2 regions of the Streptomonospora arabica genome follow, and region 2 is predicted to be linked to the other one. Evidence: predicted binding sites of a transcription regulator. Region 2 holds the regulator's gene; the other holds the start of a gene.
What was found. The regulator HspR, encoded in region 2, represses chaperone genes until heat shock. The targets are predictions, from matches to a motif close to ANTTGAGTCNNNNNGACTCAANT.
Positions count from the first base shown of each region.

Region 1: the regulator HspR is predicted to act here: its motif matches at 1,573-1,595, upstream of lon (endopeptidase La).

Region 1 is NZ_BAAAQI010000004.1:263,491-273,158, reverse strand. Features, by position in the region: gene ABD284_RS09625 (sensor histidine kinase) at 1-801, shown strand, start outside; gene ABD284_RS09620 (response regulator) at 798-1,454, shown strand; gene lon (endopeptidase La) at 1,607-4,018, shown strand; gene ABD284_RS09610 (hypothetical protein) at 4,097-4,408, opposite strand; gene ABD284_RS09605 (AbrB/MazE/SpoVT family DNA-binding domain-containing protein) at 4,405-4,725, opposite strand; gene ABD284_RS09600 (Gfo/Idh/MocA family oxidoreductase) at 5,032-6,108, shown strand; gene ABD284_RS09595 (TetR/AcrR family transcriptional regulator) at 6,199-6,855, opposite strand; gene ABD284_RS09590 (MFS transporter) at 6,910-8,145, shown strand; gene ABD284_RS09585 (MFS transporter) at 8,318-9,454, shown strand; gene ABD284_RS09580 (four-carbon acid sugar kinase family protein) at 9,521-9,668, shown strand, end outside.
Region 2 is NZ_BAAAQI010000021.1:9,151-18,818, forward strand. Features, by position in the region: gene ABD284_RS22975 (DUF1449 domain-containing protein) at 1-554, shown strand, start outside; partial or broken gene ABD284_RS25850 (hypothetical protein) at 688-945, shown strand; gene ABD284_RS22980 (acyl-CoA dehydrogenase) at 1,172-2,995, shown strand; gene ABD284_RS22985 (DUF6458 family protein) at 3,499-3,708, shown strand; gene clpB (ATP-dependent chaperone ClpB) at 3,841-6,462, opposite strand; gene ABD284_RS22995 (heat shock protein transcriptional repressor HspR) at 6,623-7,045, opposite strand; gene dnaJ (molecular chaperone DnaJ) at 7,051-8,208, opposite strand; gene grpE (nucleotide exchange factor GrpE) at 8,338-9,072, opposite strand; gene dnaK (molecular chaperone DnaK) at 9,107-9,668, opposite strand, start outside.

The DNA.
Region 1 (9,668 bases), on a different contig from region 2:
ACCGTCGGCTCGCTGGCGATCCTGCTGGCCCTGCTCCTGGCGCCCGCCGCGGTGGGCGTGATCGTGCGTTCGCGCCGCGAGAGCAGCCGGCGCGAACGCGACGACGAGGTGCGCCGCTCGGTCTACGAGGAGCGGCTGCGCATCGCCCGCGAGGTGCACGACGTGGTCGGCCACAGTCTCTCGGTCATCAACATGCAGGCGGGCGTGGCCCTGCACGTGCTCGGCAAGCGCCCGCAGCAGGCCGAACCCGCGCTCCAGGCGATCCGCCAGACCAGCAAGGACGCGCTGGAGGAGCTGCGCGGGACCCTGGCGGTGTTCCGCAGCGACGGCGCGGACGACCGCGGCGCGGAAACGCCGGACGAGCCGTCCGGGGAGGACGCACCCGTCGGCGGGCCGTCCGGGTCCGCGCGCGAACCGGTTCCCGGCCTGGACCGAATCGACGAGCTCGCAGCGGGTATCGATCCCGCGGGCGACCGGGTGCGGGTGCGCATCGAAGGGGAGCGCACCGCACTCCCGGCCGCCGTCGACCACGCCGCGTTCCGCATCGTCCAGGAGGCGCTGACCAACGCCGTCCGGCACGGCGGCGGCGCGGCGGCCGTTTCCATCGGCTACCACCCCGAGGAGTTGACCGTGGAGATCACCGACAGCGGGCCCGCGCGCCCCGGCCAGGCCTACGAGGAGGGCAGCGGCATCGCGGGCATGCGCGAGCGTGCCCGCGCCGTCGGCGGACGCCTGGAGGCCGGGCCGCGCGCCGACGGCGGGTTCCGGGTGCGCGCCGAGCTGCCCGCGGGGGAGCGGTGAGCGCCGTCCGCGTCGCCGTCGCCGACGACCAGGCCCTGGTGCGCATGGGCCTGCGCGTGCTGATCGAGGCCGAGGACGACATGGAGCCCGCCGGCGAGGCCGCCGACGGCCGCGCGGCCGTCGACCTGGTGCGCCGCGAGCGCCCCGATGTCGTGCTGATGGACGTGCGCATGCCCGGGATGGACGGCATCGCGGCGCTGCGCGAGATCGCCGCCGACGACTCGCTGGCGTGCACCCGCGTGGTCGTGCTGACGACGTTCGAGCTCGACGAGTACGTCTTCGACGCGCTGCGCGCCGGTGCCGCCGGGTTCCTGATCAAGGACAGCGACCCCGGCGAGCTGCTGCGCGCCATCCGGCTCGCCGCGGCGGGGGAGTCGCTGCTCTCGCCCTCGGTCACGCGCAGCGTCATCGCCTCGTTCACCTCGCGCGCGCCCGCCGGCGGGCCGCGCCCCGACCTCGGCGAGCTGACCGAGCGGGAGCGCGAGGTCCTGGCCCTGGTCGGTGAGGGCCTGTCCAACGGCGAGATCGCCGATCGGCTCGTCGTCAGCCCCGCCACCGCGCGCACGCACGTCAGCCGCGCCATGGTCAAGCTGCACGCCCGCGACCGCGCCCAACTCGTCGTGATCGCCTACCGCGCCGGACTGGTGCGGTGAAACGGGACGAGGCGCGGCGCAGCAGGTGCGGCCCGACCCTCGGAAGGCTCCCTGGGCAGGGCGTACAGCCGATCGCTCACGGCGAACACAACAGGGGGAACAAAAGCGGACTCTCGTTTATTGAGTGATAGTGACTCAACAAGGAGGGTCTGATGACTGAAGCGCAGTCCAACGCGACGTTCCCCGTGCTTCCCCTCGACGAAGAGGTCGTCCTCCCCGGAATGGTCGTGCCGGTGGACATCGGCGACTCCGAGGTGCGTGCCGCGGTCGACGCCGCGCGCGCCGGCGGCGACGGCGCTGCGAAGGGTCCCGGAGTCCGGTCCGCGAGCAAGCCGCGGGTGCTGATCGTCCCCCGCATCGACGGCAACTACGCCGCGGTCGGCACCATCGCCGTGATCGAGCAGGTCGGCCGCACCCCCGAGGGGGAACCGGCCGCGGTCGTTCGGGGTACGGCGCGGGCCCGTGTCGGCAGCGGGACCACCGGGCCCGGCGCCGCCCTGTGGGTCTCGGCCGAGGTCCACAGCGAGGAGCCGCCGGAGGGCGGCCACCCCGGCAAGGTCCATGAGCAGGCGCGCGAGTACAAGTCCCTGCTGACCACCTACCTGCAGAAGCGCGGCGCCTGGCAGATCCTGGACGGTATCCAGCAGCTGGAGGACCCGGGCAGCCTGGCCGACCGCGGCGGCTACTCCCCGTTCCTCAAGACCGCGCAGAAGCTCCAGCTCCTGGAGACCTACGACGTGTCGGAGCGGCTGCGGCTGCTCGGCGACTGGACCCGCGAATACCTGGCCGAGCTCGACGTCGCCGAGACCATCGACCAGGACGTGCAGGAGGGCGTCGACAAGCAGCAGCGCGAGTTCCTGCTGCGGCGCCAGATGGAGGCCATCCGCAAGGAGCTCAACGAGCTCTCCGGCCGGCCGGGCAGCGAGGAGGACGACTACCGCGAGCGCGTGGAGTCGGCCGAACTGCCCGACCACGTCCGCAAGGCCGCGCTGGAGGAGGTCGACAAGCTGGAGCGGGCGGGCGACTCCTCGCCGGAGTCCGGCTGGATCCGCACCTGGCTCGACACGATCCTGGACATGCCCTGGAACACCCGTACCGAGGACGCCTACGACATCGCCGGCGCCCGAGAGATCCTCGACGCCGACCACGCCGGCCTCGACGACGTCAAGGAGCGCATCGTCGAGTACCTGGCGGTGCGCAAGCGGCGCGAGGACAAGGGCCTGGGCGTGGTCGGCGGGCGGCGCAGCGGTGCCGTGCTGGCGCTGGTCGGCCCGCCCGGCGTGGGCAAGACCTCGCTGGGCGAGTCCGTGGCCCGATCGATGGGCCGCCAGTTCACGCGGGTCGCCCTGGGCGGTGTGCGCGACGAGGCCGAGATCCGCGGCCACCGGCGCACCTACGTCGGTGCGCTGCCGGGGCGCATCGTCCGCGCGATCAAGGAGTCGGGCTCGATGAACCCGGTCGTGCTGCTCGACGAGATCGACAAGGTCGGCAGCGACTTCCGCGGCGATCCCACCTCGGCGCTGCTGGAGGTCCTCGACCCCGCGCAGAACCACACCTTCCGCGACCACTACCTGGAGGTGGACCTCGACCTGTCCGACGTCGTCTTCCTGGCCACCGCCAACGCCCTGGAGACCGTCCCCGGCCCGCTGCTGGACCGGATGGAGCTGGTGCAGCTCGACGGCTACACCGAAGACGAGAAGGTGACCATCGCGCGCGACCACCTGCTCCCGCGCCAGCTGGAGCGGGCCGGGCTGGAGTCCGGCGAGGTGGAGCTCGCCGACGGCGCGCTGCGCCGGATCGCCGCCGAGTACACGCGCGAGGCGGGCGTGCGCGAGCTGGAGCGCACGGTCGCCCGGGTGCTGCGCAAGGTGGCCTCGGGCCTGGCGCTGGGCGAGCGCGAGCTGCCGGTGTCGGTCGGCGCCGACGACCTGCCCGGCTTCATCGGGCGGCCCAAGCACACCCCCGAGACCGCCGACCGCACCTCGGTCCCGGGAGTGGCCACCGGCCTGGCGGTCACCGGCGCCGGCGGCGACGTGCTCTTCGTCGAGGCGTCCCTGGCCGACCCCGAGTCCGGGGCCGGCGGGCTGACCCTGACCGGCCAGCTGGGCGACGTGATGAAGGAGTCCGCCCAGATCGCGCTGTCCTACCTGCGCTCGCGCGGCGCTGAGCTGGAACTGCCGGTCGGCGACCTCAAGGAGCGGGGCGTCCACCTGCACGTCCCCGCGGGCGCGATCCCCAAGGACGGGCCCAGCGCCGGTGTCACCATGACCACCGCCCTGGCCTCGCTCCTGTCGGGCCGCCCCGCGCGCTCCGACGTGGCCATGACCGGCGAGGTCTCGCTGACGGGGCGGGTGCTGCCGATCGGGGGCGTGAAGCAGAAGCTCCTGGCGGCGCACCGCGCGGGGATCACCACGGTGCTGATCCCGGCCCGCAACGAGCCGGATCTCGACGACGTCCCCGAGGACATCCGCGAACAGCTCACCGTCCACCCGGTCGGCGACGTCCGCGAGGTGCTCGAACTGGCCCTCGACCCGGCGAAGGCCCCGCAGCCGCTGGCGGCGTAACCGAACGGGGACCGGGCGAGAACCGGTAACGCGCAACCGCGGTGTGGGCCGTCCCGCCCGGGGCGGCCCACACGCGGGTCACGGGTCCTTGTAAATGGAGTGGTCGCCGATGCGACGCCAGACGAGGACGGTGTCCCCTTTTTCGTCCTTCTCGAAATGGAAGGTGGCCCGACCGTCGGGACCACTGAAGTTCCATGTCAACGTATAGATCTCGTGCTGGTGGAGTCGATGGATGCGAAGGCGGAGCGGCCACGGCGGATCACCGCTCAAGGCCCCAGCTTTGAGCGCCGGGAGGAAATGCTCGTAAACAGCGCGGCGAAACAAGCGTTGCTGCTGTTCGGGGAGGCGAAGGAGTTGGCGGTCGAAGGCACTCGACGTGCGGAACTTCACGTGGCCTCACCGGGTTTCCGGCCTGTCACCTCATCGAGGTGGGCGAGGAACTCCTCTTCATCTTCGAACGTCGTGTAGCGGCCGGCCGCGAGGTCGTCTTCGGCTTCCTGCTCCGCGGCCTGGCCCTCCGGGCTCCAGAACCACGCGTCATCAGGATGGACAGAGACGCGGGGCCGCAGCACGATCTCACCGTCGCGTTCGACGTATTCGACGATAGCGTGCGGATTCCCCAGCCCGAGCCTACGCCGCACCTCTGGAGGTACTGTCAGCGTGGAATCGGGCGAAGTGAGGTCACCGACACCAAGGTGCTCATCCATATCCCCACCGTAGTCGGTGGGGCAGGATTCAGTCCGCACGGACATAGGGGAGGTTCTCCTCAGCCACGCGTGTCGACGGGGTCGGCAGAACCGTAGCGATCGGCCACTCTTCGTGTCCGGCGTTTCCTGCATGCGGGTGCAATTCGTCCGCGAGCTGTTCGGCCGATCCGGGCGGCAGTCGCGAGCAAGGTCGTCCGCACCGGCTGGCCCAGCACAGCGGCTTCCGCGCACGCCGCCGCGCACCGCGCGGGCGGATTCGACACCGCCCTCGGGCACCGCGCGGCGGCGCATGGCTACCGTGGGGGGATGACCTCTGCGAACGACGCTGAACGAGAACTGCAGGTCGCCGTCATCGGGTACGGCAAGGGCGGCGAGGTGTTCCACGCGCCGCTCGTCGACGCCACGCCGGGACTGCGGCTCGCGGCGGTGGTGACCGGGAACCCCGAACGCCAGGCGGCCGTGCGGGAGCGCTATCCCGGGGCCGAGGCGGTCTCCTCGGCCGACGAGCTGTGGAAGCGCACCGGCGACATCGACCTCGTGGTGGTCACCACGCCCAACGAGACGCACGTGCCGCTCGCACGCGCGGCGATGGAGGCCGGGTTCGCCGCGGTGGTGGACAAGCCGTTCGCGCTGACCGCGGCCGAGGGGCACGAGCTGGCCGAGGACGCGCGGCGGCTGGGCCAGGTGCTGACCGTCTACCAGAACCGGCGCTGGGACTCCGACTTCTTGACCTTGTGGAAGCTGGTGGAGGAGGGCGCGCTCGGCCGGGTGCACCGCTTCGAGTCGCGGTTCGAGCGGTGGCGCCCCGAGGCCAGGGGCACCTGGCGCGACAACGGCGACCCCGACGCCGGCGCCGGAATCCTCTACGACCTCGGCCCGCACCTGATCGACCAGGCGGTCAACCTGTTCGGGCCGGTGGAGTCGGTCTACGCCGAACTGGACGCCCGGCGCGGCGCGGCGGCCGACGACGACGCCTTCCTCGCGCTGACCCACACCGGCGGCGTGCGCTCGCACCTGTGGATGAGCGCCCTCGCCGCCCAGCTCGGGCCGCGCTTCCGGGTACTGGGCGACCGCGCGGCGTTCACCGTCGACGGGCTGGACTCCCAGGAGGAGCGCCTGGAGAGCGGTGAACGGCCCGACGCGCCCGACTGGGGCGTCGAGCCGGAGTCGGCGTGGGGCCGGCTGGGCACCGTCGAGGAGTCGCACCCGGTCCGCAGCGAGCGCGGCGCCTATCCGGCGTTCTACGCGGCCGTGCGCGACGCGGTCGGCGAGGGCGAACCGCTGCCGGTCGAGCTGCACGAGGTCGTCCACGGCTTGGAGATCATCGAGGCCGCGCGCCGCAGCGCCCGCACCGGCCGGGTGGCGGCGGTGCGGCCGTCCTGACGGGCCGCGGAACGTTGAACCAACCACTTCGTTGGTTCGAGGTGGCCGGAGTCGTCCACCGGGCGGCTCCGGCCAGGCCTGCCAGGCCTGTCAGGCCTGTTGGCTTTCGCCTTCGCCTTCACTCTCGTGCCCGTCGCCGGTGCCGCTCCCGGCGGCGGGCGTGTGCTCGACGCCGCGCACCGCTGCATTCGCCATGGCCACGATGTGGGCGCGCAGGTCGGCCGAGCCCTGGGCAGTGAGCACCCGGGGGCCCACCACCAGGCGCGCCAGATGCGGCATGGCGAACGGCCACGCGCCCATCCCGATCAGCGAGAGCAGGCTCATCGCGGCCGCACTGTCGGGCTCGACGCCCAAACTGCCGGCCAGGGCGAGCACCTTGGCGGCGTAGACGTCGGAGCGGGCGCCGTCCTCGGGCAGGGGGCGGTCCTCGAAGTACAGCGCCTCCCACATCAGCAGGCGCACCATCGTGCCGTTGGCGGCGTGGGCGTCGTAGAGCCGCCCCACCCACTCGCCGACGTCCTCGCCCGGCCGCGGGAGCGAGGCGGCGTGCTCGGCCTTGACCGCCTCCAGCACCGCCTGGAACAGCTTCTCCTTGCTGCCGAAGTGGCCGTAGACGCGCTCCTTGTTCACGCCCGCGCGCTCGGCGATGCGGTCGATGCGCCCGCCGGCGATCCCGTGCTCGGCGAACTCCTCGCGCCCGGCTTCCAGCAGCTTGCGGCGGGTGGCCGCGCTGTCCCTAGGTGACATGCCGCCAGCGTATCGAACTTGACACCCAAACGGTTGGTTGGTTTCGTGGGTGACATGCTCAAGCAGACCTCCGATCGCGCAGCCGCTGAGCCTGCCCTGAAGCGGGCCTCCGCGCCGCGCCCGACCGCGCAGATCCTGGTCATCTCCGCGGCCGCCCTCGTGGTCATCGGCCAGCTCTACCTGGCTCTTCCGCTGCTCTCCCCGATCGCCGACTCCACCGGATCCACGGTCGACCGGGCCAGCTGGGCGGTCACCGCGTTCGGCGCCGCCTACGCACTGGGGTTCCTGGTCGTCGGCCCCCTCGGGCCGCGCGTCGGCTACCGCCGGCTCATCGTCACCGGAGTGGGCGCCACCGCTCTGTTCGCCTGCGTCACGGCCTTCATGCCCACGGTCGAGACCGTCGTCGCGGCCCGCGCCCTCCAGGGGTGCGCCGCCGCGGCCTTCGCGCCTACAGCGATCGCCTACCTGACCCGCACCATCCCGCCCCACCGCAGAGCCTTCGCGTTCACCACGCTGACCAGCTCGTTCCTCGCCGCCGCGGTCGTCGCGCAGGTCGCGGCCCAGCTCATCACCGCCCGCTGGGACTGGCCGGCGGTGTTCCTCATCTCGGGCGCGGCCACCGCCGCCGTGGCCGTGCTCGCCCGCTTCCTGCTGGTGCCCGACCGGCCGGAGCAGGCGGTCTCGCCCGCCGCCGCCTACCGCGGTCTGGCCCTGGCCGCGGTCCGGCCGCACCTGCTGCCCTTCTACGGGATCGCCATCACCGTGCTCTTCGGCTTCGTGGGGCTGTACGCGGCGATCCGGCTCGCCGACCCGCTCGGCGTGGCCGCCGACGACGGCGCCCTGCTCGCGCTCCGCGCCGGCGGGCTGCCCGCCATCCTGCTCGCGCCCCTGGTGACACCGCTGCTGTCGAGGCTCTCGGTGCTGCACCGGCTCGCGGCGGGCCTGGCGGCCTCCGCCCTCCTCGTCGCGGCCGCCGGGCTGTCGGTGCCGCTCGTCGGCTCGGTCGGCCTGTTCACCCTGCTGATCGCGGGCTACGTGCTGGCCACGGCCGTGGCCCTGCCCGCCGCGATGCAGGGCTCCCAGGCCGCCGCCGGCGAGCAGGCCGCCGCGGTCGGCGCCATGTACGGCTTCTGGCTCTACATCGGCTCCAGCCTCGCGGCACCCGTCGTCGCGGGGACGTCCGACCTCGGATTCCCGGCGCTGAGCGGGCTGTTCGCCGGCGTCCTGCTCGTCGGCGCCGCGTTGGCCCTGGTCACCGCATTCGCCTCCCGCGGCTCGGGCGGGCGCTAGCGCCTTCGGAGTCCGGTCGCCGTGCGCGGATGCACGCACACGCAGCGGCACCCTCGCGCCATCGAACTGGGGTGCCGCGACTAACGTCGGATGGGTGGATGAGGGGACTGCGATAGGGGGACACGTCGGCCACCGGGCCGGCAGCGGCGGATACCGGCGCATCGTCGCGGCGATGACCGCCGCCGGGGTCGCCACGTTCGCGCAGCTCTACGCGGTCCAGGCGGTGCTTCCCGGCCTGGCCGACAGCTTCGCGGCGTCCGCCTCCAGCGTGGCGCTGAGCGTCTCCTTCGCCACCGGCGGCCTGGCGGCGTTCGTGCTGGTCTGGAGCGGCATCGCCGACCGCATCGGCCGTGTACGGGTCATGGCGCTCTCGCTGACCGTGTCCACGGCGCTCGGACTGGCGGCACCCTTCGCGCCGGACATGTGGACCCTGCTCGTCCTGCGCGGCCTGCAGGGCGCGGCGCTGGGCGGGGTGCCGGCCGTGGCCATGGCCTACCTCGCCGAGGAGGTCCACGCCGCCCACCTCTCCCGCGTGGCCGGGATCTACATCGCGGGCAACACGGTCGGCGGGATGAGCGGGCGCCTGGTGGCCGGCGCGGTCGCCGACCTCGGCGGATGGCGCTGGGGCGTGGCCGCCGACTCGCTGCTCGCGCTGGCCGCGCTGCTCGTGTTCGCCGCCGCGATCCCGCGCACCCGCGGATTCACCCCCCGGCGCGGCGGATCGTCCGGCCCGGGCCTGGCGCGGCGCGTGCGCTCCGCCGTCGGCGACCCCGGCCTGATCGCGCTGTACTGCCAGGCGCTGTTCCTCATGGGCGCCTTCGTTACCGTCTACAACTACCTCGGCTTCCGGATGACCGGCCCGCCCTTCGGCCTGTCGCAGACGCTCGTGGCGTTCCTGTTCGTCGCCTACCTCTCGGGCACCGCGGGCTCGGCCGCCGCCGGACGGCTGGGCGAGCGGCTGGGCCGGCGGGCCGTCCTGCTGTGCGGTGTCGCCGGGATGGCCGCATCCGCCGCCGTCCTGCTCGTCCCCGCGCTCTGGGCGGTCGCCGCCGGGCTGCTGGTGTTCACCTTCGCCTTCTTCTCCGCGCACGCCACCGCCTCGGCGTGGGTGGGCCATCGGGCCACGACCGCGCGCGCCCAGGCGGCGGCGCTGTACACACTCGCCTACTATCTGGGCTCCAGCACTTTCGGCTGGCTGGGCGGGCTCTTCTACGACGCCGTCGGCTGGACCGGCGTGGTCGCCTACGTCATCGCGCTGTGCGCCGCCTCCGCCCTGGCCGGAACCGTGCTGCTCCGGCGCCGGGGATGAGAGGCTCGTAGACCCGCGGGCGGTGCCGCCGCGACCGGCACAGTGCAGCACGAAGGGGAGGAAGCCGTGGCCCAGGTACTCGTCGTCGCCGACGACCTCACCGGCGCCAACGCCACCGGCGCCCGGTTCGCACGCGCCGGGATGCGGGCCGCCACCGTCACCCCGGAGCACGTGAGCGCCGTCGCCGAGGAGTACGACGTCGTGGTGGCCAACC
Region 2 (9,668 bases):
TCGGCGCTGTCGAAGCCGACGTCCTCGACGGCGCCGCCGGTCCCGACTCCCGCTCCGCCGGCGGGTTCGGCGGCGCCCTCGGAGCCGTCGGCCTCGGCGGCGTGCCCGTGACCGTGGCGCTGTCGCTGCTGATCGCGGTGGCCTGGTTCGTGAGCCTGGTGGGAACCGTGCTGATCGGCTCGCCGGCCGGCTCCTCTCCCCTGATGATCGCCCTGGCACTGGTGATACTGGTGGCGGCGGTGATCATCGCCTGGGGTGTAACCAGTGCGATCGTCATGGGGCTGCGCAGGCTGCTGCCCGCGGAGCGGCGGAGCAGAGGCGCCGACGTCGTCGGCCGGACCTGCGTCGTGCGCACCGGCAGGGTCGACAGCGCGTTCGGCCAGGCCGAGATCTCCGGCGGCGACGGCTCGTCGTCGCTGATCGAGGTACGCACCATCGGCGAGGAGCGGCTGAGCGCGGGCAGCACCGCGCTCATCTTCGACTACGACTCCGAGTCCGGCGTCTACCGCGTCACTCCGTTCGACTCCGCGTCCGACCACGGGTCCTCGGCCTGAAGGCCTGAATCCGACCGCCGCCTCCGCGGTACCGCTGCCGCAGGCCACAACCACGACCTGCGACGGCTGCCGCCGTCCCCTCGCTGCCCGGGTGCCGCGGGGCACCGGCGCTGCACAGGCAACGTCCTGTCCGGGCGAGGCGCGGACGCTCCCCTCGGGGCCGAGGCCGACCTGCCCAAGCTGGGCGAGCTGCGCGGCACGCTCACGCCCGAGGAGGCCGGGCGCTGGGAGGGCGTCAAAGCCTTCCCTGCGCGGCAAGGCGCTGGGCGGTGACGGCGACGACCCGCTGAACCGGGCGGTGGGCGCCATGGGCCTGCTGGCCGACCGCGTCGGGGCCGTCGAGACCGCCATCGAGCGCGCGGCCGACCGCATGCGGGCCGGAGGCGGCTGAGGGCGGGCCTCCTGCTCGGCGGGGGCCCGGCGCACAGCGCCGCGCCCCCGTTGCCGTGCGGATCCGGCAGGTCCCGAGGCGGCGGTTCGGTGGGGTGACGGGACTCTCTCCGGCCGAGTGCGGCCTCCCGCTGGCAGATCTCTACTACTGGGTAGTAACCTATATTTGTTACCAGTCAGTAGATCGCGTGTGGACACACAGCGGCCCGGACAAGCGGAGCGCGCCCATGTCGCATTACAAGAGCAATCTCCGTGACCTCGAGTTCAACCTCTTCGAGGTCTTCAAGCGCCAGGACGTGCTGGGCGGCGGCCCGTTCGAGGAGCTGGACGAGGACACGGCCCGGACCATCCTCGACGAGGTCAACCGCCTCGCCACCGGCGTCGTCGCCGAGTCCTTCGAGGACGCCGACCGCAACCCGCCGGTGTTCGACCCGGCTACCAACAGCGTCGCCCTGCCCGAGAGCCTGAAGAAGTCCTACCGGGCCTTCATCGACGCCGGCTGGTACAACCTCGACCTGCCCCCGGAGCTCGGCGGCCTCAACGCGCCCCGCTCGCTGGCCTGGGCCGCCTCCGAGCTGATCCTGGGCGCCAACCCCGCCGTGCACATGTACGCCGCCGGCCCGGGCTTCGCCAACGTCCTCTACCAGGAGGGCAACGACGCCCAGAAGCGCATCGCCCACCAGGCGATCGAGCGGGGCTGGGGCGCCACCATGGTGCTCACCGAGCCCGACGCGGGCTCCGACGTCGGCGCCGGGCGCACCCGGGCCGTCGACCAGGGCGACGGCACCTGGCACATCGACGGGGTGAAGCGCTTCATCACCTCCGGCGAGCAGGACATGACCGAGAACATCTTCCACCTGGTCCTGGCGCGCCCCGAAGGCGCCAAGCCCGGCACGAAGGGCCTCTCGCTGTTCCTGGTACCCAAGTTCCTCATCAACGAGGACGGCTCGCCCGGCGAGCGCAACGGCGTCTACGCCACCAACGTCGAGCACAAGATGGGGCTGAAGGCCTCCACCACCTGCGAGCTGACCTTCGGCGCCAAGCACCCCGCCGTGGGCTACCTCGTCGGCGACAAGCACGACGGCATCCGGCAGATGTTCCTCGTCATCGAGCACGCCCGGATGATGGTGGGCACCAAGGCCATCGCCACGCTCTCGACCGGCTACCTCAACGCGCTGGAGTACGCCAAGGAGCGCAAGCAGGGCGCCGACCTCACCCAGATGGCCGACAAGACCGCCCCGCGCGTGCCCATCACGCGCCACCCCGACGTCCGGCGCAGCCTGATGACCCAGAAGGCGTACGCCGAAGGGCTGCGCGCGCTGGTCATCTACACCGCCAGTCAGCAGGACGCCGTCCAGATCGCCCAGCACGAGGGCGCCGACTACAGCGAGACCGACGCGCTCAACGACCTGCTGCTGCCCATCGTCAAGGGCGTGGGCTCCGAGCGCTCCTACTCGCTGCTGGCCGAGTCGCTGCAGACCCTGGGCGGGTCGGGCTACCTGCAGGACTACCCGATCGAGCAGTACATCCGCGACGCCAAGATCGACACCCTCTACGAGGGCACCACCGCGATCCAGGCGCAGGACTTCTTCTTCCGCAAGATCGTCAAGAACAACGGCGAGGCCTTCGGCCGGCTCGTCGGCGGGATCAAGGAGTTCGCCGCGGGCGAGGCCGGCAACGGCCGGCTCAAGGAGGAGCGCGGCGCGCTCGCCGACGCCGCCGGGCACGTCGAGAAGATGGTCGAGACCATGGTCGGCGACCTGATGCGCTCCGCCGAGCAGACCGACGAGCTCTACAAGGTCGGGCTGAACACCACCCGGCTGCTGATGAGCGCCGGCGATCTGGTGCTCGGCTGGTTGCTGCTGCGCCAGGCCGAGGTGGCGCTGGCCGCCCTCGACGGCGCCGAAGGGGCCGACCGCGACTTCTACACCGGCAAGGTCGCCGCCGCCCGCTTCTTCGCCGACCAGGTGCTGCCGCGCCTGGCGACCGAGCGCGCGCTGGCCGAGAACGTCGGCCTGGACCTGATGGAGCTCCCGGAGTCGGCCTTCTAGAGGCCCGCCCCGAACCCGCCCCGGGAGCGGCACGCCCGCCCCGGACTTCGGGCCCGGTGCGCACGACCCCTGCGCACCGGGCCGTCGCGCGTCCTGCGGCGGTCGCACCGAAGCGCCGCCGACCGCCGACCGGTGCGGCGCGCCGGCTCCGCGAGCCGCCCGACCGGCTAGGGCCGAGAGCCTCGGCTCCCCCGGCCCGGAGCCCGCCGACACGCGGCCCACGGCCCACGGTGCTCCGCCATCCCGTGCGGCCTGCTGAGCATCGGCGTCCCCGGCTTCAGCGCCGCCGGCGCGGCCGGATACCGGCTCGTGGTCGGCCGCGGCAAGGCCGCGATCAGCTGAGCGCCCGTCGCCGGGCCGTGCGCCGCGCGACCCGCGCCACCCCGCCGGCTGCCCGCTCGCCCGACCGCCGCCGATACGTGGCCGGGCGCGCGGGATGGCACGTCGACGAACGGGTAGTAGTAGGCAACGGGATCGCAAAAGACGCGGCGCGGAGGCAGCGAATGGGAATCGGACTCGGCATCTTCCTGGTGGTCATCGGGGCCGTGCTCGCGTACGGCATCACCGCGGAAATCGCCGGACTCAACCTGGACGCCATCGGCATGATCTTCATGGTCGCCGGTGTGGCGGTGGTCGTCCTGACCATCATCCTCATGATGGTCCGCCGCGACCGCACCCGGCAGTCGATCCAGGACGACTCCGACGTGCTCTGACGCGAACGGGCACCCCCGGCGGCACCGCGCGGCGGCGCCTCTCGCCCCCTCGTCCCCTGACACGGCGACGGCCCCGGCACCGCGAACACGGTGCCGGGGCCGGCGCTTGGGTCGAGGCGCCGCGCCGCGGCGTCAGGCCGAGGCGGGCTCGGGCCGGGCCGCGGGGCGGACGCTGAGGGCGTCGGCGTCCTCGTCGAGGTCGACGACCACCGTGTCGCCCTCGGTGAGCTCCCCCGCCAGCATCGCCTTGGCCAGCGGGTCGCCGATCGCGGCCTGCACCAGCCGGCGCAGCGGCCGGGCACCGTAGACCGGGTCGTAGCCGGTCAGCGCCAGCCACTCGCGGGCGGCCGGTGTGACCTCCAGCTCCAGCCGCCGCTCGCTCAGCCGGGCGGCAAGGCGGTCGACCTGCAGGTCGACGATGCGGGTCAGCTCGTCGGTGGACAGCGCCTCGAACACGATCAGGTCGTCCAGCCGGTTCAAGAACTCCGGCTTGAAGGTGCTGCGCACGACCGACATCACCTTCTCCCGCCGGTCCTCGCTCGCCAGCGCGGGGTCGACGAGGAACTGCGAGCCGAGGTTGGACGTCAGGACCAGCAGCGTGTTGCGGAAGTCGACGCTGCGCCCCTGGCCGTCGGTGAGCCGCCCGTCGTCGAGAACCTGCAGCAGCGTGTCGAAGACCTCGATGTGCGCCTTCTCCACCTCGTCCAGCAGCACCACCGTGTAGGGCCGACGGCGCACCGCCTCGGTGAGCTGGCCGCCCTCCTCGTAGCCGACGTAGCCGGGGGGCGCGCCCACCAGCCGCGAGACCGAGTGCTTCTCGGAGTACTCGCTCATGTCGATGCGCACGATCGCCCGCTCGTCGTCGAACAGCAGCTCGGCCAGCGCCTTGGCCAGCTCGGTCTTGCCGACGCCCGTGGGGCCCAGGAACAGGAACGAGCCGGTGGGGCGGTCCGGGTCGGAGATGCCGGTGCGCGCGCGGCGCACCGCGTCGGAGACCGCGGCCACCGCCTTGTGCTGGCCGACCAGCCGCTTGCCCAGCTCCTCCTCCATGCGCAGCAGCTTGGCGGTCTCGCCCTCCAGCAGCCGACCGACGGGGATGCCCGTCCACGAGGAGACCACGTCGGCGACGTCGTCGGCGCCCACCTCCTCCTTGACCATCGTCGGCTCCGCGGCGGAGGCCGACCCCTGCTCCTCCTCGGCGTGGGACGCCTCCTCCAGCTGCTTCTCCAGCTGCGGAATCTCGCCGTACATGAGCCGGGAGGCCTCGGTGAAGTCCCCGTCGCGCTGGGCGCGCTCGGCCTGCGTGCGCAGCCCGTCCAGGCGCTCCTTGAGCTCGCCGACCCGGTTCAGCCCGGCCTTCTCCTGCTCCCAGCGGGCTACCAGCGCGTTGAGCTCCTCCTGCCGGTCGGCGAGGTCGGCGCGCAGCCGCTCCAGCCGCTGCAGGGAGGCGGCGTCGGACTCCTTCTCCAGCGCCATCTCCTCCATCTTCAGCCGGTCGACGGTGCGCTGCAGCTCGTCGATCTCCACCGGGCGGGAGTCGATCTCCATGCGCAGGCGCGAGGCGGCCTCGTCGATCAGGTCGATGGCCTTGTCCGGCAGGAACCGGGCGGTGATGTAGCGGTCCGACAGCGTGGCCGCGGCCACCAGCGCCGCGTCGGCGATCTGCACCTTGTGGTGCGCCTCGTAGCGGCCCTTGAGACCGCGCAGGATCGCGATGGTGTCGGCGGCCGACGGCTCGCCCACCAGCACCTGCTGGAAGCGGCGCTCCAGCGCCGGGTCCTTCTCGATGCGCTCACGGTACTCGTCCAGCGTGGTGGCGCCGACCATGCGCAGCTCGCCGCGGGCCAGCATCGGCTTGAGCATGTTGCCCGCGTCCATGGCGCCCTCGGCGGCGCCGGCGCCGACCATGGTGTGCAGCTCGTCGATGAAGGTGATGATCTGGCCGTCGCTCTCCTTGATCTCGGTGAGCACGGCTTTGAGGCGCTCCTCGAACTCGCCGCGGTACTTGGCTCCGGCCACCATCGACGACAGGTCGAGGGCGATCAGCCGCTTGTCGCGCAGGGACTCGGGCACGTCGCCGGCCACGATGCGCTGCGCGAGCCCTTCGACCACGGCGGTCTTGCCGACGCCGGGCTCGCCGATCAGCACCGGGTTGTTCTTGGTGCGCCGGGAGAGCACCTGCACCACCCGGCGGATCTCGGAGTCGCGGCCGATCACCGGGTCCAGCGCTCCCGAGCGCGCCCGGCCGGTGAGGTCGACGCCGTACTTGTCCAGCGCCTGGTAGGTGTCCTCGGGGTTCTCGGTGGTGACCCGGCCGGGGCCGCGCACCCGATCGAACGCTTCGAGCAGCGCCTCGGGAGTGGCGCCGGCGTCCTTGAGCAGCCGACTGGCCTCGCCGCCGTCGGCGGCCAGCCCCACCAGCAGGTGCTCGGTCGAGACGAACTCGTCCTCCATCTTCTGGGCGCGCTGGGCCGCGGTGTTCAGCGAGACGATCAGCTGTCGGGAGCTCTGCGGAGCGCCCACCGTGCTGCCGGCGGCCTTGGGCAGGCCGGTCAGCGTCTGCCCGAGCTTGGCGGAGAGGTCGTCGGGCGCCGCACCGACCTCCTTGAGCAGCGGGCGGATGATCCCCTCGCCCTGGTCGAGCAGTGCGGCGAGCAGATGGACCGGCTCGACCTGCGGGTTGCCGTCCGTGGTGGCCCGCCGCATCGCCGCCGCCACGGCTTCCTGGCTCTTCGTGGTGAGTTTGTAGTTCATGCGTCGCCGCCCCCTTCGCGCGTGATCGCTATGCGGTTGTGTGTGGTGGGCCCGCCGGATCAGCGGCGGGGCGCGCACCCGTTCCGGGCACAGGCGGCCCCCGCCGGCCGCCTCGGCGCCCGCCCGGTGCCGGTCGGCCGTCGCGGCCCGGCCGGACCGGCTACTGGTCCTGCTCGGGCGGAGGGGAGGTGTTGAAGATCGTCACCCGGGCGCGCCGCACCGGCAGCAGCTCGCCGCCGCCGGTCTCGCCCGCCGAGCGCCGCGCCACCGCAGAGCGGGCCGCGTCCAGCTCGTTGCGCAGGTGGAACAGGTGCTCGCGCAGCTTCTCCACCTCGATCTCCAGTTCCAGGATGCGCTTGATCCCGGCGAGGTTGATCCCCTCCTCCTGGGAGAGCCGCTGCACCTCGCGCAGCGTCCGGATGTCGCGCATCGAGTAGCGCCTGCCCCGGCCGGAGGCCCGGCCCGGCGAGACCAGGCCCAGCCGGTCGTACTGGCGCAGCGTCTGCGGATGCAGTCCGGACAGCTCAGCGGCCACCGAGATCACATAGACCGGGATGTCGTCGCCCAGTCCGGGATCGGTCATGACATTCACATCCCCTTCGCGCGAGTCTCCAGACCGCTGCGCGGGTCCTGGTCCGCGGTCGCGGCGCGGAACTTCTCAAGCGCCTCGCGCGCCTCCTCGTTGAGGCGGTCGGGTACCGCCACTTCGACGGTGACCAGCATGTCGCCCGCGGTCCCGTCGCGCCGGGCCGTGCCCTTGCCGCGGACCCGGAAGGTCCGGCCGTTGGGCGTGCCCGGTGGGATCTTGACCGTGACGGGCAGGCCGTTGAGGGTGGGCACCCGCACGTCGGCGCCGAGCGCGGCCTCGGGGAAGGTCACCGGAACGGTGATCGTCAGGTTGTCGCCGGACTTGCCGAACACGGGGTGCGGCTGCACATGTACCACCACATAGAGGTCTCCGGCCGGTCCACCGTGCTCGCCCGGCGCGCCTTTGCCCTTGAGCCGGATCCGCTGGCCGTCGGAGACACCCGCGGGGATCCGGGCCTGGATCGTTCGGGTGCTCTTGCCGCGCCCGCTGCCGCTGCACGTCAGGCAGGGGTCGTCGACCACCAGGCCGCGCCCCTTGCACTCGCCGCACGGCTCGGAAAGCGAGAATCCGCCCAGGTTGCGGTTCTCGTGACCGGTGCCCGAGCAGTTCGGGCACACGCGGGGAGCGGTGCCGGCGCGGGCGCCGGTGCCCTTGCAGGTGGGGCACGCGGCGTCGCTGCTGAGCTGGAAGGACCGGGTCAGTCCGGCGGACGCCTCGCTGAACGTCAGCCGGGTCTCGGTCTCGATGTCGGCCCCGCGCCGGGGCTGGGTCGTGGTCCGGCCGCGCCCGCCGAACAGGCCGCCGAACAGGTCGCTCAGCCGCTCGCCGCCCCCGCTGGTCTGGGTGCCGCCGCCCTGGCCGAACAGGTCGCCCAGGTCGAACCCGCCCGCGCCGGTGTTCCCGCCGGGGCGGTAGGAACCGCCGAAGAGGGAGCGGGCGTCGTCGTACTCCTTGCGCCGCTTCTCGTCACTGAGCACGTTGTAGGCCTCGGAGATCTCCTTGAAGCGCTCCTCGGCCTGCGCGTCGCCGGTGTTGGCGTCGGGGTGGTTCTCGCGCGCGAGCTTGCGATAGGACTGCTTGATCTCGTCCTGCGAGGCGGTCTTTGAGACTCCGAGGACCTTGTAATAGTCCTTCTCCAGGTAGTCCTTCGTGCTCATCGACGTCTGCCTTCTCCCGCTTCGCGCTGTGAGTCGGATTGTCCCCGGGACCGCTTCCCCGCATTCGGCGGGGGTGCGGCCCGGTGGCCGCGTGCCCCGGGCGCCGCGCGGCGCCCGGGGCTCGACGGTCTACTGCCTGTCCTCACCGGCCCCGCCGGAGGACTCGGGGCCGGGCTCCTCTGCGGAGGCGCCCGGCTCGGCCTCCTGTTCGGTTCCGGCGGACTCCGGAGCCTCAGCGGCATCCTCCCCGGGACCGGCCACCACCACGCGTGCCGGGCGCAGGACCCGTTCGCCGATGAGGTAGCCGGGCTGGAAGACCTCGATTACCGTGGGCACCTCGGCGTCGGGCGACGGCACCATGGTCAGGGCCTCGTGGACGTTCGGGTCGAACTCCTCGCCCGATTCGCCGTACTTCTGCAGCCCCAGCCTGGTGACCAGCGCCTCCAGCGCCTCACCCACGGACTTGAACCCGCCCGCGAGCTCGTCGTGCTCACGCGCCCGGCCGATGTCGTCCAGGATCGGCAGCAGGTCGCCCACCACCTGGGCGGTCGCCTGCTCGCGCAAGGCCACCCGGTCGCGCTCGACGCGCTTGCGGTAGTTGGCGTACTCCGCCTGGATCCGCTTGAGGTCGTTGGTCAGTTCCACGACCTGCTCGCGGGCCTTGAGAAGCTCGCCCCCCTCGACGGTCCCGTCGATGACGACGGGCTCCTCTTCGGCCTCGACCGCGGCCTCGGGGGAGTCGGGAGCGGCACCCTCGGCCCCCTCGGGCGTACGGAGCTCACCTGTTTCGGGATCTATGCGCCGCTTGTCGCGGATCACCGGCCCCTGCTGCTCCTCGCCGTTCTCGTTCTCCGGCAGCGCCATTGGCTGCGCCTCCCTTGCCTTGCCTCTCGGCCGATCAGGCGTTGCCGTCCTTCTTGTCCTCGTCGACGATCTCGGCGTCCACGACGTCTCCATCGTCGTCGGACCGGTCCTGGGCGTCGGCCGAGGCGTCCTCACCGCCGCCCTGCTGGCCCTGGCCGTAGATGGAGGAGCCGATCTTCTGGCTGGCCAGCGCGACCTTCTCGCTCGCCTGCCGGATGGCCTCGATGTCGGTGCCCTCCAGCGCCGTCTTCAGCTCGCCGACGGCACCCTCGGTCTCGGACTTGACGTCGTCGGGGATCTTGTCCTCGTTGTCCTTGATGACCTTCTCGGTCTGGTAGACGAGGGACTCCGCGTTGTTGCGGACCTCGGCCTCCTCGCGGCGCTTGCGGTCCTCCTCGGCGTACTCCTCGGCCTCGCGGACCATCTTGTCGATGTCGTCCTTGCTCATGGCCGAGCCGCCGGAGATGGTGACCGACTGCTCCTTGCCCGTGCCCATGTCCTTCGCGGTCACGTTCACGATGCCGTTGGCGTCGATGTCGAAGGTGACCTCGATCTGGGGCACGCCGCGGGGCGCCGGCGGGATGCCGCTCAGGTCG